4 regions of the Lelliottia sp. RD5 genome follow, and region 2 is predicted to be linked to each of the others. Evidence: predicted binding sites of a transcription regulator. Region 2 holds the regulator's gene; each other region holds the start of a gene.

Region 1 (7,694 bases), on a different contig from region 2:
TTATAAGAGTCAGGGGCGATTACGATTTTCATAGTTGTAGCCTGTTACTGCACGCGGCAAAAATACCGGGCGCGTTCCCGCGCCCGTCTTTGTTAGCGAGTGACTTCCACTTTCGCCAGTTTTTCGTAGTAGCAAGCAATGGCGCTATGGTCGGCATTACCCAGGCCATCGGCACGCAGCGCCTGCATCATCTCCATCACCGCAGCGGTGAGCGGCAATTGCGCGCCGACGCCGTGCGAGGTATCCAGGGCGTTCGCCAGATCTTTGATATGCAGGTCGATACGGAAACCCGGCTTGAAATTGCGATCCATCACCATCGGCGCTTTGGCATCCAGCACGGTGCTTCCCGCCAGCCCGCCACGAATCGCCTGATACACCAGATCCGGGTTAACACCCGCTTTGGTGGCCAGGGTCAGCGCTTCGGACATCGCAGCGATGTTCAACGCCACAATCACCTGGTTTGCCAGCTTGGTGACGTTGCCCGCACCGATATCACCGGTGTGCACAACGGAACCGGCCATGGATTTCAACAGGTCGTAATATTTGTCGAACGTGCCTTTATCGCCGCCTACCATCACGGACAGCGTTCCGTCGATGGCTTTTGGCTCTCCGCCGCTGACCGGTGCATCCAGCATTTCTACGCCTTTCGCTTTTAGCGCATCGCTGATTTCGCGACTCGCCAGTGGCGCAATAGAACTCATGTCGATCAGCACCAGGCCCGGTTTCGCGCCTTCGATCAGGCCGTTCTCACCCAGCGCCACTTCTTTGACGTGCGGGGAGTTTGGCAGCATGGTGATCACGACATCGCACTGCTCAGCAATCGCTTTTGCGGTAGTGGCCGTTTCTGCGCCAGCGGCAATCAACTCAGCAATCACTTCTGGATTACGGTCAGAAACCACCAGCGAGTAACCGGCCTTGATGAGGTTTTTACTCATTGGTTTACCCATGATACCCAGGCCAATAAAACCAACTTTCATTGTCATAATTGCGTCTCTCTTTATCTCAGTGGTGGTTATTTTTTAAAGGAATCGGCGAGCTTCTGCGTGGCAGAGCGGAACACGCCAAGGTCACTGCCGACGGCAACAAATGTTGCGCCCCATTCCAGGTAACGACGGGCGTCCGCTTCAAGAGGTGCAAGGATGCCGCTCGGCTTGCCGTGCGCTTTTGCACGTTCAAAAATGTGCTGAATAGCGCGTTGCACTTCCGGATGGTTGGCATTGCCGAGATGTCCGAACGCCGCCGCCAGGTCGCTTGGGCCAACAAAGATGCCGTCTACGCCGTCAGTTGCCGCGATAGCATCAACGTTATCCACGCCGTGCTGGCTCTCGATCTGCACCAGAATCGTGATGTTCTTGTTGGACTGCGCAAAGTAATCCGGCACGGTGCCAAACATATTGGCGCGATGAGAAACCGATACGCCGCGAATACCTTCCGGCGGATAGCGGGTAGACGCCACGGCCTGAACCGCCTCTTCCACACTTTCCACGAACGGGATCAGGAAGTTATAGAAACCGATATCCAGCAAGCGCTTGATGATCACCGGCTCATTCGTCGGCACGCGTACCACCGGCGCGCTGTGGCTGCCCTTGAGCGCCATCAGCTGCGGGATGAAGGTGGTGATATCGTTCGGCGCATGTTCGCCGTCCAGCACCAGCCAGTCGAAACCGGCCAGACCAAGCACTTCGGTGCTGATGGGGCTTGCCAGCGCAGACCAGCAGCCAATCTGAATCTCTTTCGCCGCCAGGGCCGCTTTAAACTTGTTCGGGAAAATCTCGTTACTCATCGCTTATACCTTCAATTATTTCTGCAATTCCATACGTTTAATGTCGCCTACTACGAACAGGTAGCAGAACATCGCCATCAACGCAGAGCAGCCAACGAAGACCAGAGCCGCATTGAATGAATGCAGTTCACTTACCAGATAGCCAATCACCAGCGGGGTGACAATCGACGCCACGTTACCGAAGACGTTGAACACGCCACCGCACAGGCCCACAATCTCTTTTGGCGCGGTATCAGAAATCACTGGCCAGCCTAGTGCACCAAAACCTTTACCGAAGAACGCCAGGGCCATCAGAGCAATGACCAGGACAGTGTTGTCGGTGTAGTTGCACAGGATAATGGATGAAGCCAACAGCATTCCGAGCACAATCGGCAACTTACGCGCCAGAGTAATCGACTTACCGCTTTTAATCAGATGATCTGAGAACACGCCGCCCAGCACTCCGCCTGCAAAACCGCACAGAGCAGGGATAGACGCCACCAGGCCGACTTTCAGAATCGACATGCCCTTTTCCTGCACCAGATAAATCGGGAACCAGGTAAGGAAGAACCAGGTGATGGTGTTGATAAAGTATTGACCAAAAAATACGCCGAGCATCATGCGGTTGGTCAATAACTGTTTGATGTAATGAAGCTTTGGACCACTCGCCGCTTTATCGCCTGGCTTTTTATGGTCCATATCGACCACCGCGCCACCGTCGGTGATGAACTTCAGCTCTTCAGCCGACATACGTGGATGATCGGTTGGGTTGTGAACAAACTTGACCCACATCCCGGTCAGCACAAAGCCAATAACGCCCATCACGGTAAAGACGTGTTCCCAGCCCCACGCAAAGGTCAACCAGCCCAGCAGCGGCGAGAACAGCGCCAGCGAGAAATACTGTGCAGAGTTGAAAATGGCGGATGCCGTCCCACGCTCTTTCGTCGGGAACCAGGCCGCAACGATACGGGCATTAGCCGGGAAAGACGGTGCTTCGGAGAAGCCCAGCATAAAGCGCATGATGAACATCGAGATGCCTGCCCACGCCAGCGGCACGAAATCGACGAAACCTTGTAAGAACGTAAACAAAGACCAGAAGAACAGGCTATAGGTGTAGACTTTCTTCGAGCCAAACTTGTCGAGCAACCAGCCGCCAGGGATCTGCATCAGCAGATACGCCCAGCCAAACGCAGAGAAGATATACCCCATCGATACCGCGCTTAACTGCAGCTCTTTCGCAACTTCGGTCCCGGCAATAGAAAGTGTCGCGCGGTCAGCGTAGTTAACCGCCGTGACAATAAAAATAATCAGTAATATTAAATGACGGGTATGAATACCCTTTTTTGTTTCTACAGCAGTATCTAGTGACATATTTATTTCCTCGGGCACATCGATGTTGGTTTTTTTATTATTTTGAGAGAAATCTATACTGATTATTATCGATAGCAGGCAATATCAGTTAATTAACCAGATGCAATGAAATCGTGATTAAGTATAGACATCACCCTCGCCCTGCACATTGTTGCATTGCTCAATTATCATAGCCTTCAAGCATATTATATTGAGCATATGCACAACCCCTTGGGCGCTAATGCACAGATTTACGCATTCCCCGGCAGACGCCGTCAGTGCGCGACCTGATGGGTGATCTTGATCACATTTTTATCCCGTAAGTCCTGACATTCTTTATTAAAGAAGGCAGCGTCTTTATTTTTTTCTAATAAGAAAATAAGCACACTCTTAACGACATTTAATATCTACTTTTCGCTGGAGAATACTGAACAATGGCCGACATCGAAATTCGACAAACGTCGCCGACGGCGTTCTATATAAAAGTACACGACACTGATAATGTGGCGATTATTGTTAACGACAACGGCCTAAAAGCAGGAACGCGTTTTCCCGATGGCCTGGAACTGATTGAGCATATTCCCCAGGGACATAAAGTCGCGCTGGTCGATATTCCTGCGCACGGTGAAATCGTCCGTTATGGCGAAATCATCGGTTACGCAGTACGCGCCGTGCCGCAGGGCAGCTGGATTGATGAATCGCTCGTCGAACTGCCAGAAGCACCACCGCTCAATACCCTACCGCTGGCAACCCGCGTGCCTGAGCCGCTGCCACCGCTGGAAGGGTACACTTTCGAAGGCTATCGCAATGCCGACGGCAGCGTGGGCACCAAAAATCTGCTCGGCATTACCACCAGCGTGCATTGCGTGGCGGGCGTGGTGGATTACGTGGTCAAAATCATCGAACGTGATTTGCTGCCAAAATACCCCAACGTCGACGGCGTGGTGGGCCTCAACCATTTGTATGGCTGCGGCGTGGCGATTAACGCGCCGGCGGCCGTTGTGCCAATCCGAACCATCCACAACATTTCGCTGAATCCAAATTTCGGCGGTGAAGTGATGGTGATTGGTCTGGGCTGCGAAAAGCTCCAGCCAGAACGCCTGTTACAGGGCACTGAAGATGTCAAAGCGATTCCCGTGGACAGCGCAAGCATTGTGCGTTTGCAGGATGAACATCACGTCGGTTTTCGATCGATGGTGGACGACATTCTGCAGGTTGCCACGCGCCATCTGGAAAGGCTCAACAAACGCCAACGCGAAACCTGCCCGGCTTCAGAGCTGGTGGTCGGCACACAGTGTGGCGGCAGCGATGCGTTCTCTGGCGTGACGGCAAACCCGGCCGTCGGCTACGCGTCGGATCTGTTTGTGCGTTGCGGCGCAACGGTGATGTTCTCGGAAGTGACCGAAGTACGTGATGCGATCCACCTGCTGACTCCGCGCGCCATCAACGAAGAGGTGGGCAAACGCCTGCTGGAAGAGATGGCCTGGTACGATAATTATCTCGATTTGGGTCAAACCGACCGCAGCGCGAACCCGTCCCCTGGCAACAAAAAAGGCGGTCTGGCAAACGTGGTGGAAAAAGCATTGGGTTCGATTGCGAAATCTGGCCAGAGTGCGATTTCAGAAGTGCTCTCGCCAGGGCAACGTCCGACCAAACGCGGTTTGATTTATGCCGCAACGCCCGCCAGCGATTTTGTCTGCGGCACGCAGCAGGTCGCCTCGGGTATCACGGTGCAGGTCTTCACCACGGGTCGCGGTACGCCATACGGCCTGATGGCGGTTCCAGTTATCAAGATGGCAACCCGCACCGAACTGGCAAACCGTTGGTATGACTTGATGGATATCAACGCGGGCACCATTGCTACCGGTGAAGAGAGCATTGAGGACGTGGGCTGGAAACTGTTCCACTTTATTCTTGATGTGGCGAGTGGCCGCAAAAAAACCTTCTCGGATCAATGGGGCTTGCACAACCAGCTGGCCGTGTTTAACCCGGCTCCGGTGACCTGATTTGCAGTAAACCCGATCGCCCTCTTCTCACGCAGAGGGCGATTTTAAAACCATTACCCCGCCACGAGAATCACATCAATCCCGTTTTTACGCAGTCCTTCCAGACTGTCCGTCGGGATCCCTTCATCGACAATAATCATATCAATGCGTTGCGTATCAATAATTTTATGCAGACTTGAACGATTAAACTTGGTCGAATCCGTCACAACAATAATCCGCTCTGCGACTTCACACATCTTTCGGTTAAGCCGCGCTTCGTCTTCATTGTGGGTGCTGACGCCGCGATCGAGATCGATGGCGTCCACGCCCAAAAACAGCAGATCAAAGTGATAGTTTTGCAACGACTGCTCAGCCTGATCGCCATAAAACGACTGCGACTGCCGACGCAAATGACCGCCGGTCATCAGCAGCTCCACGCCTTCCGCTTCAAGCAACGCATTAGCGACGTTCATGCCGTTTGTCATGGCGATCACATCGCTGTGCTGTCGCATCATGCGTGCGATTTCATAGGTGGTGGTACCCGAATCGAGAATCACGCGATGGCCGGGTTTAATCAGATTCGCCGCCGCCTGGGCAATGCTGCGCTTCATTGCCGTATTGAGCGAACTTTTGTCTTCAACAGAGGGCTCGACGCCAGGCGTATTACCGTCACAGATCAACGCCCCGCCGTAGGCACGAACGGCAATGCCCTGCTTTTCCAGAAAGGCCAGATCGTTACGGATCGTGACCGTAGAGACGCCATAAAGCTGAGAAAGATCGTTAACTTGTACGCTTCCCTGCTGCCGTAACCGCTGGATTATCTGCTCACGCCTTTCGCTCGTGCCCGTCACGCGTTTTTCCGCGGATGAATCGCTGCTGCTCATAAGAGCTCCTTTAAAAATCTTTCGTTTCATTTCGATTGAGCTATTAACACCTTTCTTTTAGTGGAATGCAAGCCCCACTGGCGTCGTCACGGTAGCGATGAAAAGTGCTGAAACCTTTCGTTATGTTTCTTTTGTGAAACAGATCGGAAAACTATTATCTTTCGTTTTATTTTTACGTCACCATGCAGCAGTATAAACAGAAACAAAACGAAAGATAAATGTCATAGCCATCCGAAGTGGAGAGGAAAGTGAAACATCTTATTGAAATGGTGGAAATGCACAAACAAGGCGCGGCAAACGGAATTTATGCCGTGTGCTCCGCACATCCACTGGTACTTGAAGCCGCAATTCGATTCGCCCACACGCACAACACCGCTTTGCTGATTGAAGCCACATCCAACCTGGTGGATCAGTTTGGTGGTTACACCGGCATGACGCCTGCCGACTTCCGTGGTTTCGTCCACCAGCTTGCGGACGCGCTGAGTTTTCCCCGCTCCATGCTCATTTTGGGCGGCGATCATCTTGGCCCAAATCGCTGGCAACACCTCACCGCTGACGAAGCCATGGCAAATGCGGAAACGCTTATCAAAAGCTACGTGGCAGCAGGCTTTAAGAAGATCCACCTCGATTGCAGCATGTCTTGCGAGGACGATCCGATTCCTCTGACGGATGAGATCGTCGCGACACGCGCCGCACGGCTGGCGAAGATAGCCGAAGAAACCAGCGGCGAATGCTTTGGACAGTCCGATCTGGTGTACATCATCGGCACCGAAGTGCCCGTGCCCGGCGGTGCTCACGAAACGCTGAGCGAACTGGAAGTCACGACACCGGATGCGGCACGCGCAACGCTTGCAGCCCATCGCCTTGCTTTCGAGAAGCAAGGGTTAACCGATCTTTGGTCACGGATCATCGGGTTGGTGGTTCAGCCCGGCGTTGAGTTCGACCACACCCACGTGATTGACTATCAACCGCAAAAAGCGGCGGCGCTGAGTGCGATGGTTGAAGAGTACGACACGCTGGTGTTTGAAGCTCACTCCACCGATTACCAGACGCCGCAGGCGCTGCGCCAGTTGGTGAAAGATCATTTTGCGATTCTAAAAGTCGGTCCGGCACTCACTTTTGCCCTGCGTGAGGCTCTGTTCTCGCTGGCGGCGGTTGAAGAAGAATTACTCCCCGCGAAAGCCGGATCTGGCCTGCGCCACGTGCTGGAAAACGTGATGCTCGATCGCCCGGAATACTGGCAAAGCCACTACCACGGCGATGGCAACGCGCGCCGTTTGGCACGCGGCTACAGCTATTCAGATCGCGTTCGGTACTACTGGCCAGACAGTCAGATCGACGACGCGTTCGAGCGGCTGGTACGAAACCTGGCCGACGACCCCATTCCGCTACCGCTTGTGAGCCAGTACTTACCGCTGCAATACCGCAAAGTTCGCGAGGGCGCTCTCAAGGCTACGCCGCGAGAACTCATCATTGACCACATTCAGGACATACTGCGTCAATATCACGACGCCTGCCAGCGTGTCACGCCGCATAACGTATAACAACAACAGGAAAACACTATGCCAAACATTGTCTTATGTCGTATTGACGAACGTTTGATTCACGGCCAGGTGGGCGTGCAGTGGGTCGGGTTTGCGGGCGCAAATTTGGTTCTGGTCGCCAACGATGACGTGGCTGAGGATTCTGTCCAGCAAAACCTGATGGAAATGG
Region 2 (7,694 bases):
TGCCGCGCAATCAGTTTCGCGGCTGATCGCTTCATCATTCCAGTCAGGGAGTTGCTATGTCCGCCAGACATCCGGTTATTGCCGTTACGGGGTCAAGTGGTGCGGGAACCACGACCACCAGCCTCGCGTTTCGTAAGATTTTCGCGCAACTCAACTTGCGCGCCGCCGAGGTAGAAGGCGACAGTTTTCATCGCTATACCCGCCCCGAAATGGACATGGCGATCCGCAAGGCGCGCGATCTCGGCAAACACATCAGCTACTTCGGGCCAGACGCCAACGACTTCAGTTTGCTGGAGCAAACCTTTGCCGAGTACGGCCATACCGGCACAGGGCAATCGCGTAAATATCTGCATACCTATGACGAAGCGGTGCCGTGGAACCAGGTGCCCGGCACGTTTACGCCGTGGCAGCCGCTCCCGGAACCGACCGATGTGCTGTTTTATGAAGGATTGCACGGCGGTGTGGTAACGCCACAGCATGACGTAGCGCAGCACGTCGATTTGCTGGTCGGCGTGGTGCCTATCGTCAACCTGGAGTGGATCCAGAAACTCACTCGCGACACCAGCGAGCGCGGCCATTCGCGTGAAGCGGTCATGGACTCGGTGGTGCGCTCAATGGAAGATTACATTAACTTCCTGACGCCGCAGTTTTCCCGCACGCACATTAACTTCCAGCGCGTCCCGACGGTGGATACGTCGAATCCCTTCGCGGCAAAAACGATTCCGTCGCTGGACGAAAGCTTTGTGGTGATCCACTTCCGTAATCTGGACGATATTGATTATCCGTGGCTGCTGGCGATGCTGCAGGGCTCGTTTATTTCGCACATTAATACGCTGGTGGTGCCGGGCGGGAAGATGGGACTGGCGATGGAGCTGATCATGATGCCGCTGGTACAACGGCTGATGGAAGGCAAAAAGATCGAATGATCCTTTTCCCTCTCCTTGTGGGAGAGGGTCTGAATCTCGTCAACGCTTACGCGTCGATCACCTCGTAGGAGTGAGTGATTTTCACCGCTTTCTCCAGCATCAACGCCACCGAGCAGTACTTCTCCGCAGAAAGATCCACCGCACGGGAAACCGCGGCATCTTTCAACGCTTTGCCAGTCACAATGAAGTGCAGATTGATATGCGTAAACAGACGCGGTGCTTCTTCGCGACGCTCAGATGTCAGCTTCACTTCACAATCGGTGACGTCATGACGCCCTTTTTGCAGAATCGAGACGACGTCAATGGCGCTGCATCCGCCCGCCGCCATCAGCACCACTTCCATCGGGCTTGGCGCTTTATCGCCGGAGTTACCATCCATCAAAATCTGGTGTCCTGAAGCGGATTCGCCGAGGAACGTTAAACCTTCAACCCATTTCACACGCGCTTGCATTTTATTCACTCCGACGTTGCATTTTTCCGGACAGATTACCCGCGCGTTACAATTCTCGCAACGGAAGACGACCTGCGTCATGCTGAAGCGAGACACCAGGAGACACGCGGCAAAAGCTATGCTAAAACACTCTGGATGCTACAGTAATACATTGACGTTACACATGTATGCAGAGGACATCAAACATTACAGGCTGCAAACACTTATGACAGCCTAGTTCCCAGGTACGGGGAAGAATTCGATTGCAACCCCAGAGTCAGGATGCGATTTATGACTCTGGTGACAGCTTATAACAGAGGATAACAGCGCATGGTGCTTGGCAAACCGCAAACAGACCCGACTCTCGAATGGTTCTTGTCTCATTGCCATATTCATAAGTACCCATCGAAGAGCACGCTGATTCACCAGGGTGAAAAAGCGGAAACGTTGTATTACATCGTCAAAGGCTCGGTGGCAGTGCTTATTAAAGATGAAGAAGGAAAAGAGATGATCCTTTCTTATCTGAACCAGGGCGATTTCATCGGCGAACTGGGCCTGTTTGAAGAAGGCCAGGAACGTAGCGCCTGGGTACGTGCAAAATCAGCCTGTGAAGTGGCTGAAATCTCCTACAAAAAATTCCGTCAGTTGATTCAGGTTAACCCGGATATTCTGTTGCGCCTGTCTTCGCAGATGGCTCGCCGTCTGCAAATCACCTCCGAGAAAGTGGGTAACCTCGCCTTCCTGGATGTAACGGGTCGCATCGCGCAAACGCTGTTGAACCTGGCGAAACAGCCTGACGCTATGACCCACCCTGACGGCATGCAAATTAAAATTACCCGTCAGGAAATTGGTCAGATCGTGGGTTGCTCCCGTGAAACCGTTGGCCGTATCCTGAAAATGCTGGAAGATCAGAACCTGATCTCCGCCCACGGTAAAACCATCGTGGTTTACGGAACGCGTTAATTCCGGTCGAACGGCGTGCCATCGCAAGGTGTCACGCCGTTTTTGTCTCTGGCATCTATGTGGCGCAGGCTGATCTATCACCCGGAAGTTAACTACGCACTTCGGCAAACGCTGGTGTTATGTCTCCCCGTGGCCGTCGGTTTGATTCTGGGTCATCTGCAACACGGTCTGCTTTTTTCCCTCGTTCCTGCCTGCTGTAATATTGCCGGTCTCGATACCCCGCATAAACGCTTTTTCAAGCGCCTGATTATTGGCGGCTCGCTGTTTGCCGGATGCAGTCTCGCGGTACAGCTATTACTGGCGCGCGATATCCCCCTGCCGTTGATTTTGACCGTACTGGCACTCACGCTCGGCGTGACGGCGGAAATCAGTTCTCTGCATGCCCGCTTGCTTCCCGCCTCACTGATTGCATCGATCTTTACGCTCAGCCTCGCCGGGAATATGCCCGTCTGGGAACCGCTGCTGATCTACGCGTTTGGCACGCTGTGGTACGGATTATTCAACTGGTTCTGGTTCTGGATGTGGCGCGAGCAGCCGTTGCGCGAATCCTTAAGCCTGCTCTACGTTCAGCTCGCTGATTACTGCGAAGCAAAATACACCCTGCTGACGCAGCATACCGATCCGGAAAAGGCGCTGCCGCCGTTACTGACGCGTCAGCAAAAAGTGGTCGATTTAATCAGCCAGTGTTATCAGCAGCTACACATGCTGGCGGCCAATAAAAACCATGAATACAAACGGCTGCTGCGCACGTTTCAGGTAGGGCTGGATTTACAGGAACATATTTCCGTCAGCCTGCATCATCCACAGGAAGTGCAAAAGCTGGTGGAGCGCAGTCACGCCGAAGCGGTGATCCGCTGGAATGCCCAGACGGTCGCGGCGCGACTGCGCGTGCTGGCTGACGATATTCTCTATCACCGCTACCCCACGCGCTTTACCATGGATAAACAGTTGGGCGCGCTGGAGAAAATTGCCCGTCAGCATCCCGATAATCCGGTCGGACAGTTCTGCGCCTGGCACTTCAGCCGTATCGCACGCGTGCTGCGCACCCAGCGTCCGCTCTATTCCCGTGATCTGATGGCGGATAAGCAGAAACGTTTGCCGCTGCTGCCGGCGCTCAAAAGCTATCTGTCATTTAAATCCCCTGCTTTGCGTAATGCGGCGCGCATTAGCGTGATGCTCAGTATCGCCAGCCTGATGGGCGTGGCGCTGCATTTACCCAAGCCCTACTGGATTTTAATGACCGTGCTGTTCGTGACGCAGAACGGCTATGGCGCGACGCGGGTGCGGATCCTGCACCGGGCGGGCGGAACCCTTGCCGGTCTGGTGATTGCGGGCGTCACGCTGCACTTCCACGTCCCGGACGGTTACACCCTGGCGGGCATGCTGCTTATCACGCTGGTCAGCTATCTGTTTATCCGTAAAAACTACGGCTGGGCGATGGTCGGCTTTACGGTCACCGCGGTGTATACCCTGCAACTGCTTACCCTGAATGGCGAACAGTTTATTGTCGCCCGACTGGTGGATACGCTGATTGGCTGTCTGATTGCGTTTGGCGGTATGGTCTGGCTGTGGCCACAGTGGCAAAGCGGCCTGTTGCGCCAGAATGCGCATGATGCGCTCGAGGCCGACCAGCAGGCTATTCGCCTGATTCTCAGTGCCGATCCGCAGCCGTCGCCGCTGGCGTACCAACGTATGAAGGTCAATCAGGCTCATAACGCGCTGTTTAACTCGCTGAATCAGGCCATGCAAGAGCCGGGCTTTAATTCGCACTATCTGGCCGATATGAAACTGTGGGTCACCCACAGCCAATTCATTGTCGAGCATATCAACGCGATGACTACGCTGGCGCGCGAGCATACGATGCTGACGCCGGATTTGGCGCAGCGTTATTTGCAGTCGTGTGAAATTGCGTTGCAGCGGTGTCAGCAGCGCCTGGAATATGACGCGCCGGGTGAATCAGGGGATATGAATATTCTTGAAGGACCAGAAACGCTCACCTACGGTCCGATGAGCACGCTGGAACAGCACTTGCAGCGCATACTCGGGCATCTGAACACCATGCATACCATTTCATCGGTCGCCTGGCGACAACGCCCGCATCATGGAATTTGGTTAACGCGCCTGCTGCGGCGCGAATCCCATTAACCCTTAACGATTTTCCCTACCGCCGCGGCAAAGCGCGCCATACCGTCGTCGATATCCTGTGCTTCAACCACCAGCGACGGTGCAAAGCGCATCACGTCCGGTCCAGCATTCAGCACCATCACCCCTTCGTGCGCGGCAGCATGGAGGAAATCACGCGCGCGGCCCTGGTATTGTGGCTTCAGTTCTGCGCCAACCAGCAGCCCCATTCCACGAATATCGCTGAACACATCGTACTGGGCATCAATCTGCTGAAGATGTTTCACAAACTGTTCGCGTTTCATACTCACACCGTTCAGCACGTCTGGCGTGTTGATAATATCAAACGCCGCACCCGCGATAGCACAAGCCAGCGGATTCCCGCCGTAGGTCGACCCGTGAGATCCCACGTGGAATGCCGACGCGATCTCCTGGGTTGTCAGCACAGCACTGACCGGGAAGCCGCCCCCGAGCGCTTTGGCGCTTGTCAGAATGTCCGGCGTCACGCCGTAATGCATGTAGGCAAACAGGGAGCCGGTACGCCCCATACCGCTCTGCACTTCATCAAACACCAGCAGCGCCTGATGTTCGTCGCACAGTTCACGCAGGCCTTTCAGGAACTCTGGCGTCGCCGCCATTACACCGCCTTCACCCTGAATCGGCTCAACCACAATCGCGCAGGTGTGATCGTCCATCACCGCTTTTACGGCGTGAAGATCGTTAAACGGCACATGAACGATATCGGCAGGTTTTGGGCCAAAACCATCGGAATACTTCGGCTGTCCGCCGACGGAAACCGTAAACAGCGACCGCCCGTGGAAGGCGTTATGGAAGGCAATAATTTTGGATTTGTACGGGCTGTGACGCGTTGAGGCGTAATAACGCGCCAGCTTGAACGCGGTTTCGTTAGCTTCGGTGCCTGAGTTCATGAAAAGAACGCGCTCGGCAAACGTGGCGTCGATGATTTTGCGCCCCAGACGCAGCGCGGGTTCATTGGTGAATACGTTGCTGGTATGCCACAGGGTTTCGCCCTGCGTTTTTAACGCCTCGACCAGAGCAGGATGGCAATGCCCCAGCGCCGTCACTGCAATACCACCCGCGAAATCAACGTACTCTTTGCCCTGCTGATCCCACACGCGACTGCCTTTCCCTTTTACCGGGATAAACTCAGCCGGTGCATAAATCGGCAGGATCACTTCATCGAAAGTTGCGCGCGTAATTGCAGATTGTTCAGTTGCCATGTCATGCCCATCCATTTTATGTCACATTAACCGTGAAAATATAATCACAAAATATGCATAAAAAATCACAACAAAGCAATAACCAATCAACGATGGAGGAAATTAGCCAGCAGTTGATGCCCCTGTTCGCTCAGGATGCTTTCCGGATGGAACTGCACGCCTTCGAGATCCCATTCGCGATGACGAATGCCCATGATCTCCTGAGTGTCGCTCCAGGCTGTCACCTCAAAGCAATCGGGCAGCGTGGGTGGGTCAATCACCAGCGAATGATAGCGCGTCACCGTGAGCGGATTGTTCAGACCGAGAAACACGCCGGTTCCGGTATGCGTCACCGGAGACGTTTTGCCGTGCATCACTTTTGCGGCACGAACGATGGTCGCGCCAAAGACCTGGCCGATCGCCTGATGCCCCAGGCAGACGCCCAGAATTGGCAGTTTGCCAGCAAAATCGCGGATCACATCCAGCGAAATACCGGATTCAGAAGGGGTACAAGGCCCTGGCGAAATGACAATTTTCTGCGGTGCCAGCGCGTTGATATCTGCCAGCGTGATGTCATCATTACGCCGGACCACCACCTCAGCACCCAGTTCACAAAAGTACTGGTACAGGTTCCAGGTAAAAGAATCGTAGTTATCAATCAGCAGAATCATGGCGGCTCCAAAAAATTAGCCGCCCTATTCTACTCAGTTTCCCGCGCTTCGCTCACAACTTTGGCGAAGATGGTTGTCAGGTCGGTTAAATCACCCATAGCCCCGCTCTGATTGGCGGCAGACCAATAATCAGGTTCAATATCCCGCCAGCTCAGTTGATAACCCGCGTGGATGGCCAGTTGCTCGAAAAAGACGCGTTGGGCGATCCCGTTACCAATCCGGAACGGATGCAGGACGTTGATTTCGCAATAGTAATGGCTGAGGCGGGCGATGAACTCACTTTTCTCGAGTCCGACAAGATAGCCCTCTTCCTCAAGATCCTGCATCAGGCCGTTGCCTTCTTTTTCGATATAGGCGAAATGGCAGAATCGCGTATCGCCCTGATAAATATCGACTTCACGGATATCACCTGCCCAGTCGAAAATATCCTGATAAAGATGGCGATGAATGGCGCACAGGTGCGGCAAACCGCGTGCGGGCGGCCCAAGCGGTAAGGTTGCGGCACGCAATGCCGTGAGTTCATATGAAGCCTGCGCAAGGCGATCCGCCTGACGAATATTGAGCTTATTGCGCATCACGTTCAGGCCGGGATAGAGGTACGGATCGCGATCGTCACCGATTTTATCGCTCATAGTGCCTCCTGAGTTCCTCAAGACGGTGTTGAGCGTCTGCTGCATTTAGCGTGACGAGCGGGCTGTCGACGCCTTCCAGACGCCGACTGGCCTGAAAGTTAACGTTGCGCTGCTGTTCCCAGAGACGGGATTTTTGCCTGTCGGTGAGTTTTTTCACTTAACGCCTCCCTGATATGTCCGTTTGCCACAAGTATAAGCAGCAAAACGCGCTTTCGCAGGGAGACGCAAGTGTTACGGGCGAGAACCGCCCGCAGAGAAAAGGGTTACGGCAGAACTTTTGCGGACAGAATAACAATCGGTTTTGTCGGTACATTCTGGTAAGGACCGACGTCATGCGTCTGTACCTGCGAGATCTTATCAGCCACATCCATACCTTTCACAACTTTACCAAACACCGCATACCCGAAGTCGCGCTGGCCGTGATCGAGGAAAGCGTTATCCGCAACGTTCAGGAAGAACTGGCTGGTGGCGCTGTCTTTATCCGCTGTACGGGCCATCGAAATGGTGCCACGCGTGTTACGCAGACCGTTGTCGGCTTCGTTTTTGATTGGCGCATTCGGCTGCTTTTGCTGCATTTGCTCGTTAAAACCGCCGCCCTGGAGCATGAACCCCGGGATCACGCGGTGAAACGTGGTGTTGTTATAGAAACCATTGTTCACGTAATCGAGGAAGTTTTTCACCGATACCGGAGCTTTCTGGCTATTCAGTTCCAGCTCAATATTTCCGGCAGA
Region 3 (7,694 bases), on a different contig from region 2:
GAAATCAGCTCAGTCAGGGAAAGGACCATCGTTGACCGCATAACCTGTTGATAACGAAGCTTTTGCATCGCATACAATTCAGGATCGCTATTATCGAAATGCGGAGCAGGCGGCAGCGCTGTGACGCAATGTAACTCGCCGAAGGGCCCAAGAATTTCGTCATCGGTAAAAGCATATTCATTGCCGTCGTGATTTAACTCTTCGCGCAACGCCATGAGCAATTCAGCATCTTCATATTCATGCCTGCTGAGCACGCCAAGACCATAAATCAGCTTCAGGCGTACTGACAAATCGCCCAGCGGTCCGTCTCCGTCCAGTAACGGTTCTACAGCATATTTTACCGCGTAGTCGTCTTTGCGAAACACCTGAAGAACCAGAATATTGACTGCCTCGGTGAGTAACTCGACGGCAGCAATCAGGAAACTTCGTACGGTTTTGCCAGCATTCAGACGCTCAAGCACACGATTTTCAAAGGCCTGGGTTTGTTCCATTATTGCCTGCATATCTGACAATCTATCCATCGGGCGCAGGGCGACCTGCGCCAGAACCTGCATCATTATTTCGTCGCGTTGTATGCGTTAACCGCCTCCAGCACTACGTCACTCTTCGCTTCAAGGCCAGAAAGCTGCGCCAGCGCTTCTTGCGGGCCTTTGGTATCAATCAGTTCTGCCAGCTCAATTGCCTGCGGATCTTGCTCACTGCGATAATGCATCGCGGCGGCGATACCTTTCACTAAATTGGCGTGTGGCAAGCCGTATTCCAGCGTGCCCAGCAGAGGTTTGATCAGACGGTCGCCCGCGCTGAGTTTACGCAGCGGCTGGCGGCCAACGCGCTCAACATCATCTTTCAGATACGGGTTTTCAAAACGACCGAGGATTTTCTGAATGTATGCCGCGTGTTTCTCAGCATCAAAACCGTAGCGTTTGATCAGAACCGCGCCGCTCTCGTCCATTGCACCTTTTACCACAGCACGGATTTTCTCATCGAGAATCGCATCACGAATGGTTTGATGACCGGCCAATTTTCCGAGGTACGCGGTTATAGCATGCCCCGTGTTCAGCGTGAAGAGTTTGCGTTCGACAAAGGCCATCAGGTTATCCGTCAATTCCATGCCAGGAATAGCCGGCAGCGCGCCTTTGAACTGGGTTTTATCGACGATCCACTCGCTGAAGGTTTCAACGGTCACTTCCAGCGGATCGTTGGTCGCAGATTCGGATGGGGGAACGATGCGGTCAACGGCAGAATCCACAAAACCGACGTGCTCTTCAACCCAGGCTTTATCTTCATCAGCCACGGCGGCCAGAACGTGGCCTTTTAGTTGAGTGGTACCGCGTACCATGTTTTCGCAGGCGATGATGTTCAGCGGAGTGTTGTTACCTTGCGCTTTGCGTTTTGCGAGGCCTTTTGCGACGGCAGGAGCGATGCGCTCAAGCACCACTGGGCCAACGGCGGTGGTCACCAGATCAACGCTTGCGATCAGGTCAACCACATCGTCGCCAATGCTACTAACAGCGTTTACGCCTGAGACGGTTTCAACCTGTTCGTTTTCGCCGACAACGTGAACATCGTAGCTATGACGGGCATTCAGGGCATCGAGCACCACCTGATTTACATCGGCGAATGTCAGCGTAATGCCTGCGTCTGCCAGCAGTTTGCCGATAAAGCCACGACCAATATTACCTGCGCCAAAATGTAATGCTTTCATCGTATTAACCTTCATCAATGTTTTTACCCGAGAGGGCTGGGGTGAGGCTTTTCCCTCACCCTAACCCTCTCCCCAAAGGGAGAGGGGGATAGGCCTTATTTGTTCAGCAGAGCCAGCACTTCTTCAACGCTGGTGGTCTGTGACAGACGTTCGATAACGGTTTCATCATCCAGCGCGTTTGTCAGGCTGGTAATCACCTGGATGTGCTCGTTGTTGCGAGCGGCGATCCCAATCACCAGACGGGCGATATCGTCTTCTTCTTCGCCAAAGCGCACGCCATCAGGATACTGACAGAACACCACGCCGGTTTTCAATACGCGGTCTTTCGCTTCAACCGTACCGTGCGGAACCGCAATGGATTCGCCCAGATAGGTTGGGGTCAGCTTTTCACGTTCCAGCATGGCATCAACGTATTCTGGCTCAACGTAGCCGCCTTTTACCAGTTGCTCACCGGCAAAGCGAATCGCTTCTTCTTTGTGGCTCGCCGTGCGGCCCAGGAAGATGTTCTCCGCACCCAGTTTGAACAGGTGGCTGTCGTTCGCATCAAAACTGTCTTTCAGGCTATCACGAACTTTCACTTCGTTGTCGGTGTGGCGCTGCGCGGCAACCAGACGTTCTGTCAGGCTGGAGTACAGACCGCTATCCAGGAAGTTGGTCAGCGAAATATGCTGTGCCTGCGGAACCTGACGCATAGCGCGTTCAGTCAGATCGCGGTGCGTGATGACCAGATCAACGTCCCCTGGCAGGCTGTTAATGGCGCTGTTGGTCACGGAGATGTGGGTCAGACCCGCATCCTGGACTTTTTTGCGCAGCACACCGGCGCCCATGGCGCTGGAACCCATACCCGCATCGCAAGCCACGATGATTTTACGCACATGGCTCAGGTCGTTAGACACGTCGCCAGCAGACAGCGGCGTTGCAACGCCTTTGGATTCGGACTTCATATCATGCATGCGACGGGTCGCTGCTTCGATATCATCTTCTTCTTTCACTTTGCTGGTTTTCAGCAAGATGGCAGACACTACGAAGGAGACCGCCATTGCAGCACAAATCGCTGCGATGTTTGCGAAGTAAGCGCCTTTTGGCGTCATCGCCAGTACCGCCAGGATAGAACCTGGAGACGCGGGAGAAACCAGACCACCACCCAACACGCTCAGAGTGAACACACCCGTCATACCGCCGAGGATAACGGCCAGGATCAGACGTGGGTTCATCAGCACGTATGGGAAGTAAATTTCGTGGATACCACCCAGGAAGTGGATGATTGCCGCGCCGCCTGCAGACTGTTTAGCACTGCCGCGACCAAAGAACATATACGCCAGCAGAACACCCATACCCGGACCTGGGTTTGCTTCAATCAGGAAGAAGATGGACTTGCCGAGTTCATGAGACTGCTGAATACCCAGCGGCGAGAAGATACCGTGGTTAATTGCGTTGTTGAGGAACAGGATTTTCGCCGGTTCAACAAAGATGGACGCCAGCGGCAGCATGTCGTGAACGACCATGAAGTTAACGCCAGCAGCCAGCACTTTTGACAGCACTTCAACCGCAGGGCCAATGCCGAGGAACGCCAGAATCGCCAGGATCATACCGATGATGCCAGCGGAGAAGTTGTTCACCAGCATTTCGAAACCGGATTTGATTTTGCCATCAACCCAGACGTCGAATTTCTTAATCGCCCAGCCGCCCAGCGGACCAGCGATCATTGCACCAAGGAACATCGGCATATCCGCGCCGACGATCACGCCCATGGTCGTAATTGCACCGACCACGCCACCACGATCACCGCCGACCAAACGACCACCGGTAAAACCGATGAGCAGTGGCAACAGATAGGTAATCATTGGGCCAACAAGCTTCGCCAGGGTTTCGCTTGGCAACCATCCTGTTGGAATGAACAAAGCGGTGATGATACCCCACGCGATAAACGCGCCGATATTTGGCATCACCATGTTGCTGAGGAAACGACCAAAGCTTTGTACTTTGATCTTGAAATCGGATGACATAAAACACCCCTTCTTATGTTTACGCTTAGGCTTTCAGCCCGAGGTTTATCGTTAATGTGCGGCGGCAGAGGTTGCTGAGCCCTGTTCTGTTGCTGTGAAATCTGGCACCGAATCGTTCAACTGTCCAGACAGCGAAAATTTATGTGATATACGTCACGCAAATATAGGGGGTGCGGATAAGATTGAAGTGATCGTCGTCACAAAATGAGAGTATGAAAAAAATACAATGGAGAGAAAAGTAGCGTATCAGGCATGTTAATGTGAAGTTGATCACATTTTACAGCTGAGTGTTTGTCTCGTTATTGTGATTGAATTCACAAAATATTTTTATGCGGATTTCTCTGGATGTGATCGGCGGCAAACTCTGTATCGCCATCCAAATCCAGGACGAGGTCACACGAAAAGCTAAACTCATTTCATATTTTAGTTTATGGCGAAAAGTAAGAACCTGGATTACGCTCATTATGTAAACTTAAGTATATTTATTCTTCATGATATATTTTGTCACGTTTATAAACTTGCATGGAGATATAATAAAAAATCATACTCCTCCGCTCTGAAATATAAGCGCATAAGAATGTGCTTAAAACAAATTAATTTGGTTGCTTACCATTTAATTATTTTAATGAGTTGACGTTGTTTTGAGTGAGGCAAATATGTTTTTAAACTATTTTGCGCTGGGTGTATTGATTTTCGTTTTCCTTGTTATTTTCTATGGAGTCATTGCCATCCACGACATCCCTTATTTGATGGCAAAAAAGCGTAATCATCCCCACGCTGATGCAATCCATACGGCGGGCTGGGTCAGTCTGTTTACACTCCACATTATCTGGCCGTTCCTGTGGATTTGGGCCACGTTGTACCAGCCTGAGCGCGGATGGGGTATGCAAAACCACACGGTGCCAGGCCCGCAGCAACCGGATATTGATGCCCTGTCAAAACGCATTGCCGCACTGGAACAGCAGCTTGCTGCCGCGCCAACTCCCGCTGATAAAACGCCTGCAGATAAAAATATGGCGGAGGGCTAAGTATGGACCTGCTCATTATTTTGACTTACGTGGCGTTTGCGTGGGCAATATTTAAAATATTTCGCATACCGGTTAATCAATGGACGCTGTCTACTGCTGCATTAGGCGGGGTATTTATTGTCGCAGGTTTGATTTTATTAATGAACTACAACCATCCGTATACGTTCACGGCACAGAAAGCAGTCATTTCTATTCCGATTACCCCGCAGGTCACTGGGGTAGTAAGTGAAGTGACGGATAAAAATAATCAGCTCATTAAAAAAGGCGATGTGTTATTTAAACTAGACCCGGTGCGCTATCAGGCCAGAGTCGACAGACTCAAAGCGGATTTGGTGACGGCGACACACAATATTGATGTCCTGAAAGCGCAGCTTTCTGAAGCCGAAGCCAATACGACACGCGTGTCAGCCGAACGCGACAGGCTTTATAAAGATTTCCAGCGCTATCTGAAGGGCAGCCAGGCGAAGGTCAATCCCTTCTCAGAAAGCGACATTGATAACGCGCGGCAAAACTATCTGGCGCAGGATGCGATGGTCAAAGCGTCCATTGCGGATCAAGCGCAAATCAAAAGTCAGTTAGACAGCATGGTTAACGGCGAACAATCGCAAATTGTCTCGCTACGCGCTCAGCTGACGGAAGCCAACTACAATCTCGAACAAACCGTGGTGCGCGCGCCCAGCAACGGCTATGTCACTCAGGTGCTGATCCGTCCGGGGACGTATGCTGCCGCGCTGCCGTTACGTCCGGTGATGGTGTTTATTCCAGAGCAGAAACGTCTCATCGTGGCGCAGTTCCGCCAGAACTCGTTACTGCGCTTGAAACCGGGTGACGAAGCCGAAGTGGTATTCAACGCGCTGCCGGGCCAGGTTTTCAGCGGTAAGCTCACCAGCATTTTGCCGGTTGTACCGGGTGGCTCTTATCAGGCTCAAGGTGCGCTGCAATCTTTAACGGTGACTCCAGGTATGGATGGGGTGATTGGCACGATTGAGCTTGAGCCAAATGCGGATGTCGAAGCGCTGCCGGACGGCATCTATGCGCAAGTGGCCGTCTATTCCGACCATTTCTCCCACGTCTCGGTGATGCGAAAAGTGCTGCTGCGCATGACCAGCTGGATGCATTACCTCTACCTCGATCATTAAGATTCTGCCTTTTTTCGTTGCCTGATCCATACTTACCCTTTTGGGAGCATCAAGGATCAGGCAATGAAACTCATCGGCAGCTACACCAGCCCATTCGTGCGTAAAATTTCGGTTCTCCTGTTGGAAAAGGGCATCACGTTCGAGTTTGTGAATGAACAGCCTTACAACGCAGAGAATGGCGTGGCGCAGTATAACCCGTTGGGTAAAGTTCCAGCGCTGGTCACCGATGATGGCGAATACTGGTTTGACTCTCCGATTATTGCGGAATATATCGAACTGCTCGGCATTGCGCCTGCGATGGTGCCGCGAGAACCGAAAGCCGCGCTCGCCGTGAGGCAAATCGAAGCGCTGGCGGATGGCATTATGGATGCGGCGCTGGCGTCCGTGCGCGAGCAAGCCCGCCCTGCGGCGCAGCAATCCGAAACTGAGCTGTTGCGTCAGCGGGAAAAAATCAGCCGCAGTCTTGACTGGTGCGAACAGCTGCTGCATGACGGCCGTATTAAAACTGATACGCTGAATTTGGCCACGATTGCCATTGCCTGCGCGGTGGGTTATCTCAATTTCCGCCATGTTTCGCCTGGCTGGTGCGTAGAACGTCCGCTGCTGGTCAAACTCGCTGAAACGCTCTTCCAGCGCGAAAGTTTTGCGCGTACAGAACCGCCGAAGGCTTGATGCGGGTTATAACACTTCTCCTCTTTACCCTGTACAATCCCTTTAGACATTGACTCCCTCTCCCGTCGGGAGGGGGATAAATACCCCATTTCCAGGCATGACAATGACGACTCATCATTCTCTCTACAGCCAGATACCTGCGTCCGATCGCCTGCTGCGTGATCCTCGTTTCACTCCCCTTCTTGAACAGTTCGGACATACTCGCGCCGTCGCGTTATTACGTGTGTTACAGGATGAAGCCCGCCAGCATATTCAGGCTGAAAATGCACTGCCGCAGTGGTGTGCCGACTGGCCGCTGGAGGTAGAAAAGCGACTGAAGGCGAAATCGCAGAGCGCATTGCGCCCGGTCATTAATCTCACTGGGACCGTACTTCACACCAATTTAGGTCGTGCGCAACAGGCTGAAGAGGCGATTGAGGCTGTTACCCAGGCGATGCGTTCGCCCGTGACGCTGGAATACGATCTGGATGGCGCAGGCCGTGGTCATCGCGACCGGGCGTTGGCGGATCTGCTGTGCCAGATTACGGGCGCGGAAGATGCCTGCGTCGTGAATAACAACGCGGCGGCAGTGCTGCTGATGCTGGCGGCGACCGCAAGCGGAAAAGAGGTTGTGGTGTCGCGCGGTGAGCTAGTGGAGATTGGCGGGGCGTTTCGCATTCCGGATGTGATGCGCCAGGCCGGTTGCACGCTGCATGAAGTGGGAACGACAAACCGGACGCATGCGAAAGACTATCGCGCTGCGGTAAATGAAAACACCGCGCTGTTGATGAAAGTTCACACCAGTAATTATCAGATTGACGGTTTTACCAAAACCGTTGAAGAGGCGGAACTGGCAGAGATCGGCCGCGAGCTGAACGTGCCGGTGATTGCCGATCTGGGCAGCGGTTCGCTGGTGGATCTCAGTCTGTACGGCTTGCCGAAAGAGCCGATGCCGCAGGAGATGATCGCCGCAGGCGTCAGCCTGGTCAGTTTTTCAGGCGATAAGCTGCTGGGCGGTCCGCAGGCGGGCATTATCGTTGGCAAACGCGAGCTGATTGAAAAGCTACAGCAGCATCCGCTAAAGCGCGCGCTTCGCGCCGATAAAATGACGCTGGCGGCGCTTGAAGCCACGCTGCAACTGTATCTCCATCCAGAAAAACTGGCG
Region 4 (7,694 bases), on a different contig from region 2:
GAGAAAGTGCTGCAGCTGCAGTTTATCGATCCGGACGTGCGGCTGATTAGCTACAGTACGCGCCATCCAAAGCATGACATGCAGCATCTGCTCAAAGAAGTGGACAAAATGCTGCAGCTCAATGTCGACGAACGCCCGCTGATTTGTGGCGTCGGTCTCGGCGGCTATTGGGCGGAGCGTATCGGTTTTCTCTGCGATATTCGCCAGGTCGTCTTCAACCCGAATCTGTTCCCTGAAGAGAACATGGAAGGCAAAATCGACCGGCCTGAAGAGTATGTTGATATCGCCACAAAATGCGTCAGTAATTTCCGCGAGAAAAACCGCGATCGCTGCCTCGCGATCCTCTCCCGACAGGATGAGGCGCTGAACAGCCATCGCGCGGCGGAGTTTTTGCACCACTATTATGAGATTGTGTGGGATGAAGAGCAGACCCACAAATTCAAGAATATCTCCCCGCATTTACAGCGCATCAAAGCCTTCAAGACTCTGGGTTAACCCTTTCTGAAGATTCTCTGGCCCGGCGGCGAAAGCTTGCCGGGCTTTGTCTTTGCTACAATTGTGCAAATTTAAAGCGGCAAAACTTGATTCATATCAATTTTGGTATGACCAATGCGCCTTGCGTGTTATTCTCAATACCAATGAATGGTTTCAGTGCTGTAACCTGTTGTTAATTAAGGGTTATTTTTATAACTTTTAATTAACAATTGGTTAATAATTTGAGGGGGTCACATTGACTACGCCATTGAAAAAGATAGTGATTGTAGGCGGCGGCGCAGGTGGGCTGGAGCTGGCAACACAACTCGGTAAAAAACTGGGTCGTGGTAAGAAAGCCAAAATTACGCTGGTCGATCGTAACCACAGCCATCTGTGGAAACCGCTGCTGCACGAAGTGGCAACCGGTTCACTGGATGAAGGTGTGGATGCCCTGAGCTATCTGGCGCACGCGCGTAATCACGATTTCCAGTTCCAGCTGGGTTCGGTGATGGACATCAACCGTGAGAGCAAAACCATCACGCTCGCTGAGCTGCGAGATGAGAAAGGTGAGCTGCTGGTGCCGGAGCGCAAACTGCCGTATGACACGCTGGTGATGGCGCTGGGTAGTACCTCTAACGACTTCAATACGCCGGGCGTGAAAGATCACTGCATCTTCCTGGATAACCCGCATCAGGCGCGTCGTTTCCATCAGGAAATGCTCAATCTATTCCTGAAATATTCCAATAATCTTGGCGCGAACGGCAAAGTGAATATCACGATTGTCGGTGGCGGGGCGACGGGCGTTGAACTGTCTGCTGAGCTGCACAATGCGGTAAAACAGCTTCACAGCTACGGTTATAAAGGGTTGACCAACGATGCACTGAACGTGACGCTGGTCGAAGCTGGCGAACGTATTCTGCCTGCATTGCCACCGCGTATTTCAGGCGCTGCGCACAGCGAGCTGACCAAAATGGGCGTGCGTGTTCTGACGCAAACCATGGTCACCAGTGCCGATGCTGGCGGTCTGCACACCAAAGATGGCGAGTACATTCAAGCGGATCTGATGGTCTGGGCTGCGGGTATCAAAGCGCCTGATTTCATGAAAGAGATTGGCGGCCTGGAAACGAACCGCATCAACCAGCTCGTCGTTGAACCGACGCTGCAAACCACGCGCGATCCGGATATCTATGCGATTGGTGACTGCGCATCTTGTGCGCGCCCGGAAGGTGGATTCGTACCACCGCGTGCGCAGGCGGCTCATCAGATGGCAAGCCTGGCGCTGCATAACATCCTGGCGCAGACGAAGGGCAAAACCCTCAAGTCATACGTCTACAAAGACCATGGCTCGCTGGTTTCACTGTCGAACTTCTCAACCGTGGGCAGCCTGATGGGTAACCTGATGCGTGGCTCTATGATGGTTGAAGGGCGTATTGCGCGCTTCGTGTATATTTCGCTGTACCGCATGCATCAGGTCGCGCTGCACGGTTATTTCAAAACCGGTTTGATGATGCTGGTGGGCAGCATTAACCGCGTGATTCGTCCACGTCTTAAACTGCACTAATCTCAACCTCCTCCGGTCCCACCGGAGGGGTTTTTTAGCCTCTCGTCCTGTCATCCCCCTCTGAAAGTCCAGGAGTTCTCCGAAAGGTATTCATGGTCGCTCAACCCCTCTGTTTTTGATCCTTATTCTGATTGGCGAAGTCTGTCTTTGATTGCAAAATTGTTACTAACAGCAACAAAGGAGGAAGTCCCGTGAATAAATCAATGTTGGCGGGTATAGGGATTGGCGTGGCTGCTGCGCTCGGCGTGGCGGCGGTTGCCAGTCTTAACGTGTTTGAGCGTGGCCCGCAATACGCACAAGTTGTATCAGCAACACCCATTAAAGAATCCGTGAAAACGCCTCGTCAGGAGTGCCGCAACGTGGCCGTAACCCATCGTCGTCCGGTACAGGATGAAAATCGCATCGCAGGTTCTGTTCTGGGTGCGGTAGCGGGTGGTGTGATTGGTCATCAGTTTGGCGGTGGGCGCGGGAAAGATGTTGCCACGGTCGTCGGTGCATTAGGCGGGGGATATGCGGGTAATCAGGTCCAGGGCGCGATGCAGGACGGAGATACCTACACCACCACGCAGCAGCGTTGTAAAACTGTCTACGATAAGTCAGAAAAAATGCTGGGTTACGACGTGACCTATAAGATCGGCGATCAGCAGGGCAAAATCCGAATGGATAAAGATCCCGGCACCCAAATTCCACTGGATGGCAATGGCCAACTGGTTTTGAATAACAAGGTGTGAAAAAAGCAGTTCTTTGAATTTGGCTCCTCACGCGCTCAGGCTGAGGAGCCTTTTTTTGCTGTAAAACAGTTGTTAAAGGTCAAATTCATGATGCTGGCGCAGGAGCAGAAATCCTGTAATCAGCACTGAGATAAATGCAAACAGCACTGAACCCCCACATAAAATCCACAGACCAAATAACAATGTAATTACTATTAGCACTTTGAATAATGGTAATAGCAAAATCATCTTTATTTTCCTTCCGCATGTGTACAGTCAGAAAGTGCCTTTGTCATCGACAGAAATAATGTACCGCCGCATCGGTCGGGAAAAGGTAAAGCTACGGTTATTAGCGTCTTCGTGACGTGAACGACTCTCCATGAATGGCGGCTAATCATTAGCAGCACAATAATCACCATTTAAGAGTAGCAAACGAGGCGCTTTTCGAGATAGATTTGACCTATTGTTCAACAGGCCAAATCTTATTTCTGACGATATATTCAGCCTTTGAGCAGCTCAGGCCAGAGCCGCAGCGTGGTATGAGTGATTTTTTGCAACTTTTCAATTCCCGCACCTTCACGCGCGCTGATCGACATGCCCTGCAGGATGCAACTCAAGAACTGGGTTAATTCTACAGTATCGCAATCCGCTGGAATCTCGCCCCGCGCCTGACGCTGGCGTAAAAACGCACCCAGCGTCTCTTCCTGCATGGCGTGACGCGACTTCACGGTGTTGGCGATCGCTTTCGACGAGGCCGCGAGCGTGGCGGAAGTGTTGATCATGAAACAGCCCGCTGGCGTCTCCTTGCTGGTAAAGCATGCCGCCACCGTTGCGAAATAATCCTCTAAGGCTTGTTCAACCGTCTTCTCTTCGCAGAAAAGCTGTGCCTCATGCTTCGCCGCAAAACGGGTGATATAGCGATCCAGCACCGCACGGAACAGACCTTCTTTATTGGTAAATTCTGCGTACAGCGTAGGGGCTTTCGCGCCAGTGGCTTCGACCAGATCGGACAAAGACGTGGCTTCGTAGCCGTGTTGCCAGAAAAGTGTCATGGCCTTATCAAGCGCCGCATCCCTGTCGAACACCTTCGGTCGGCCACGGCTTTTTTTAGCGCAACTCGTGATGTCGGTTGTCATAGCCGTTGTACCTCGGTTGGTTTGTTGAACGACCATTATAAAAATAATAGACAGTGGCGACCAGCATTGATTTTATAAAAATAAATTAATCATATGAATATGATTAATATGAGGTTTTAAATTAATTTAACGATCATTATAAAATAGTGTTGACGTGTGACGTAGATCACATCTATCATTTACCTATCGATCGTTAAGTAATTAACTTACGACCTCCTAATCATCTGCTAAAGGCTACTCATCATGAAAAACGTAAAAACGCTGATCGCTGCTGCTTTTCTAAGCTCACTCTCTTTCGCAAGCTTTGCGGCTGTTGAAGTGCAATCCACTCCTGCAGACCAGCAAAAAGTGGGCATTATTTCCGCTAACGCAGGGACTAACCTGGGTTCACTGGAAGATCAGCTGGCGCAAAAAGCTGACGAAATGGGCGCAAAATCTTTCCGCATCACGTCAGTGACTGGCCCGAACACGCTGCACGGCACCGCTGTTATTTATAAATAAGCCTGGCGAAACCCTCATATTTGCCACTGCAATAAAAAAGGCCCTGCATCACTGCGGGGCCTTTTTTTGTTCACTCGTTAGAGGGGTTGTTGAGTGACTCCGGGATGCGGCGTCACATCCACCGGCATGCCTGAACGAATCTCCATCGCTCTTTCCATCACCGCGCTATCGGCACTGGCTTTAAACGTTTGCATAGCGGCGTTCAGGACAATCGGCAGCGTTTGCGGATCGTCACCAATATTTTTTGACAGCGGCTGGTGGATTTCGACGAGACGTTTTCCGCCCGGCTCTTCCGACACTTTAATCGGCGTGTTTAAAATATTGACCTTCGTCCCCGGTGTAATCACCCGGAACAGGGTTTCGATATCGCCATCGCGCAGGCGAATACAGCCTGAGCTCACGCGCATCCCAATCCCAAAATCAGCATTCGTTCCGTGTAGCAAATAGACGCCGCCGTAGGCCGCCAGACGGATGGCATGATGGCCCATCGGGTTGTCGGGACCCGCCGGAACGACAGCAGGTAAATCAATTCCCTGCGCTTTGTAACGCGCGCGGATATTGGCGGTCGGCGTCCAGGTTGGGTTTGCACGTTTATCCGACACCGTCGTCACCATCGTTGGCGTTAAGGTATCGCCGCCTAACTGACCGATACCGATCGGGTACACCGTCACCTCTTTTTTCCCTGGCGGGTAATAATAGAGGCGCAATTCAGCCAGGTTGATCACCAGCCCTTCACGCGGCGCGTCAGGTAACAGCGTTTGCAGCGGAATCGTGAGAACGCTGCCCGCGCGCGGAACGTAAGGATCGACGCCTGGGTTCGCCTGTAACAACGCCAGAAAGCCGACGTTATATTTTTTCGCGATCGCTTCAAGCGATCCGCCATCATTTTCCACGACGTGAAATTTATTTTCACCCACCAGTCGGCTACCGGCGGACGGCAGAGGCCAGGTGTTAGCGTGAGCGGGAAGGGCAATCGCCACCGCCGCCGCAAGCGCGAAAAAGGTTATCCAGCGAGTCAAACGCAACGTCATCATTATCACCAAAATCCATAGTAATAGTAAGGTTATTGATAGGTAAAAGTTAATTGATAATTATGGCGAATGGATGTGTCGGGAAACGCAGGGGGATTGAAAGATTGTGTAAATATCAGGCCCCGATAACCCGCGTTACCGGGGCCTGGAACGCACTACGCTACTGCATTTTCTTCCAGTTGACGCATAAAGTTGCGCACCCATTCCATGCGCGTTTTACGGTCGGCCAGTTCCTGAGTGAACTTCAGACGCGTCGGGCCATCCAGGCGGAAATGCTGCGGCTGCTTCTGCAACAAGCCGATCAGCCACATCGGATCGACATGGTTTTTCTCAGCAAATTCAACCGTACCGCCTTTCTCATTCCCTTCAAGCTTGCGAATGCCCAGCTTCTGCGCCTGCTGACGCAGCCGGGCAATATCGAGCAGGTTGCGCGCGGGATCCGGCAGCAAACCAAAGCGGTCAATAAGCTCGACTTTAATTTCCTCAAGCTCAGACTCTTTTTTGGCGCTGGCGATGCGCTTATAGAACGACAGGCGCGTGTTAACGTCAGGGATAAAATCATCCGGCAGCAGGGAAGGCATGCGCAGTTCGACCTCCGTTTGCTGGCTGGTGAGATCCTCCAGCGACGGCTCGCGCCCGGCTTTCAACGCATCAACCGCGTTTTCGAGCAGTTCCATATACAGCGAGAAGCCGATAGTTTCCATTGATCCGCTCTGATCTTCACCCAGCAATTCGCCCGCGCCACGGATCTCCAGATCGTGCGTCGCCAGCGCGAAACCTGCCCCCAAATCTTCCAGCGAGGCAATGGCTTCCAGACGTTTTTGCGCGTCGGTGGTCATCGCTTTTGGATGCGGTGTCATCAGCCATGCGTAAGCCTGGTGATGCGAGCGCCCAACGCGGCCGCGCAACTGGTGAAGCTGCGCCAGACCGAAGTGATCCGCACGTTCAATGATGATCGTGTTCGCCGTCGGAATATCGATGCCGGTTTCAATAATCGTTGTACACACCAGCACGTTAAAACGCTGGTGGTGGAAATCGTTCATCACCCGTTCCAGCTCGCGCTCGCGCATCTGCCCGTGACCGATGGCAATGCGTGCCTCCGGCACCAGTTCAGCCAGTTTATCGGCGGTTTTCTGGATGTTTTCGACATCGTTAAAGAGATAATAAACCTGCCCGCCACGTAACACTTCACGCAGGATTGCCTCACGAACCACCAGGCTATCGTATTCGCGGACAAACGTTTTCACCGCCAGACGACGCGCCGGTGGCGTGGCAATAATCGACAGATCGCGCATGCCGCTCATCGCCATATTCAGCGTACGTGGGATTGGCGTGGCGGTGAGGGTCAGAATATCGACGTCTGCACGCATCGCTTTAATGCGCTCTTTATGGCGCACACCAAAGCGGTGCTCTTCATCGACGATCAGCAGGCCTAAATCTTTCCACTTCACGTCGCTTTGCAGCAGTTTGTGCGTGCCGATCAAAATATCGATTTTGCCTTCGCGTGCCTGTTCCAGAATCTGCGTCTGCTCTTTGGCACTGCGAAAACGCGACAGCATCTCGATCCGCACCGGCCAGTTGGCGAAGCGATCGCGGAAGTTGTCGTAGTGCTGCTGGGCGAGCAGAGTGGTTGGCACCAGCACTGCGACCTGTTTGTTATTTTCGACCGCCAGGAAGGTGGCGCGCATCGCGACTTCCGTTTTACCGAAGCCCACGTCGCCGCATACCAGACGATCCATTGCCAGCGGCTGGCACATGTCGCTCAGCACGGCGTTAATCGCCTGGGCCTGATCGGGCGTGGTTTCAAACGGGAAACTGTCGCAGAACAATTGATACTGTTCTTTATCGTGCTTAAACGCATAGCCTGATTTCGCGGCTCGCTGGGCATAAATATCCAGCAATTCTGCCGCCACATCGCGGACTTTTTCGGCGGCTTTCTGACGCGCGCGTGCCCAGACATCACCACCCAGTCTGTGCAGCGGGGCGCTCTCTTCCGCACCGCCTGCATAGCGGCTAATCAAATGCAGCGAGGACACCGGAACGTAGAGTTTGGCGTCGCCGGAATAGGTCAGCATCAGGTATTCGCCCTTGATGCCGCCCGTTTCCAGCGTGGTCATTCCCGCGTAACGTCCCACACCGTGTTCGAGATGCACAATGGGCTGGCCAACGTGCAGCTCCGCCAGGTTGCGAATCAGCGTATCCGGGTTAATGGTGCGACGGCTGTCCTGACGACGGCGCGCCACACGCTCGCCGAGCAGATCGCTTTCACAAATCAGCGCAC

Evidence for each region. Region 2 encodes CRP, which controls carbon source genes, mostly activating them, when cyclic AMP is high. Its sites were predicted from a motif close to ATGTGANNNNNNTCACAT; they were not measured.
Region 1: garD (galactarate dehydratase) is a predicted target of CRP. The motif match lies at 3,405-3,422, and genes of this name have one in related genera.
Region 3: AC0LWE_RS18665 (PTS mannitol transporter subunit IICBA) is a predicted target of CRP. The motif match lies at 3,970-3,987, and genes of this name have one in related genera.
Region 4: bhsA (multiple stress resistance protein BhsA) is a predicted target of CRP. The motif match lies at 4,036-4,053, and genes of this name have one in related genera.

Annotation. Positions count from the first base shown of each region.
Region 1 is NZ_JBVYHQ010000002.1:144,418-152,111, reverse strand. It holds gene garK (glycerate 2-kinase) at 1-32, opposite strand, end outside; gene garR (2-hydroxy-3-oxopropionate reductase) at 93-983, opposite strand; gene garL (2-dehydro-3-deoxyglucarate aldolase) at 1,013-1,783, opposite strand; gene AC0LWE_RS08465 (MFS transporter) at 1,799-3,133, opposite strand; gene garD (galactarate dehydratase) at 3,547-5,118, shown strand; gene AC0LWE_RS08455 (DeoR family transcriptional regulator) at 5,172-5,981, opposite strand; gene kbaZ (tagatose-bisphosphate aldolase subunit KbaZ) at 6,230-7,525, shown strand; gene agaV (PTS N-acetylgalactosamine transporter subunit IIB) at 7,544-7,694, shown strand, end outside.
Region 2 is NZ_JBVYHQ010000012.1:21,583-29,276, forward strand. It holds gene AC0LWE_RS21610 (YheU family protein) at 1-26, shown strand, start outside; gene AC0LWE_RS21615 (phosphoribulokinase) at 57-926, shown strand; gene AC0LWE_RS21620 (OsmC family protein) at 973-1,377, opposite strand; gene crp (cAMP-activated global transcriptional regulator CRP) at 1,687-2,319, shown strand; gene AC0LWE_RS21630 (YccS/YhfK family putative transporter) at 2,377-4,464, shown strand; gene argD (bifunctional acetylornithine/succinyldiaminopimelate transaminase) at 4,461-5,681, opposite strand; gene pabA (aminodeoxychorismate synthase component 2) at 5,768-6,331, opposite strand; gene AC0LWE_RS21645 (putative adenosine monophosphate-protein transferase Fic) at 6,361-6,963, opposite strand; gene AC0LWE_RS21650 (YhfG family protein) at 6,953-7,120, opposite strand; gene ppiA (peptidylprolyl isomerase A) at 7,227-7,694, opposite strand, start outside.
Region 3 is NZ_JBVYHQ010000007.1:53,919-61,612, reverse strand. It holds gene mtlR (mannitol operon repressor MtlR) at 1-557, opposite strand, end outside; gene mtlD (mannitol-1-phosphate 5-dehydrogenase) at 557-1,705, opposite strand; gene AC0LWE_RS18665 (PTS mannitol transporter subunit IICBA) at 1,801-3,711, opposite strand; gene AC0LWE_RS18660 (DUF3302 domain-containing protein) at 4,368-4,739, shown strand; gene AC0LWE_RS18655 (HlyD family secretion protein) at 4,742-5,878, shown strand; gene AC0LWE_RS18650 (glutathione S-transferase) at 5,942-6,550, shown strand; gene selA (L-seryl-tRNA(Sec) selenium transferase) at 6,654-7,694, shown strand, end outside.
Region 4 is NZ_JBVYHQ010000001.1:1,009,058-1,016,751, reverse strand. It holds gene ycfP (alpha/beta hydrolase YcfP) at 1-495, shown strand, start outside; gene AC0LWE_RS05140 (NAD(P)/FAD-dependent oxidoreductase) at 731-2,035, shown strand; gene AC0LWE_RS05135 (glycine zipper 2TM domain-containing protein) at 2,227-2,766, shown strand; gene AC0LWE_RS05130 (TetR/AcrR family transcriptional regulator) at 3,246-3,881, opposite strand; gene bhsA (multiple stress resistance protein BhsA) at 4,125-4,382, shown strand; gene ldtC (L,D-transpeptidase LdtC) at 4,460-5,416, opposite strand; gene mfd (transcription-repair coupling factor) at 5,569-7,694, opposite strand, start outside.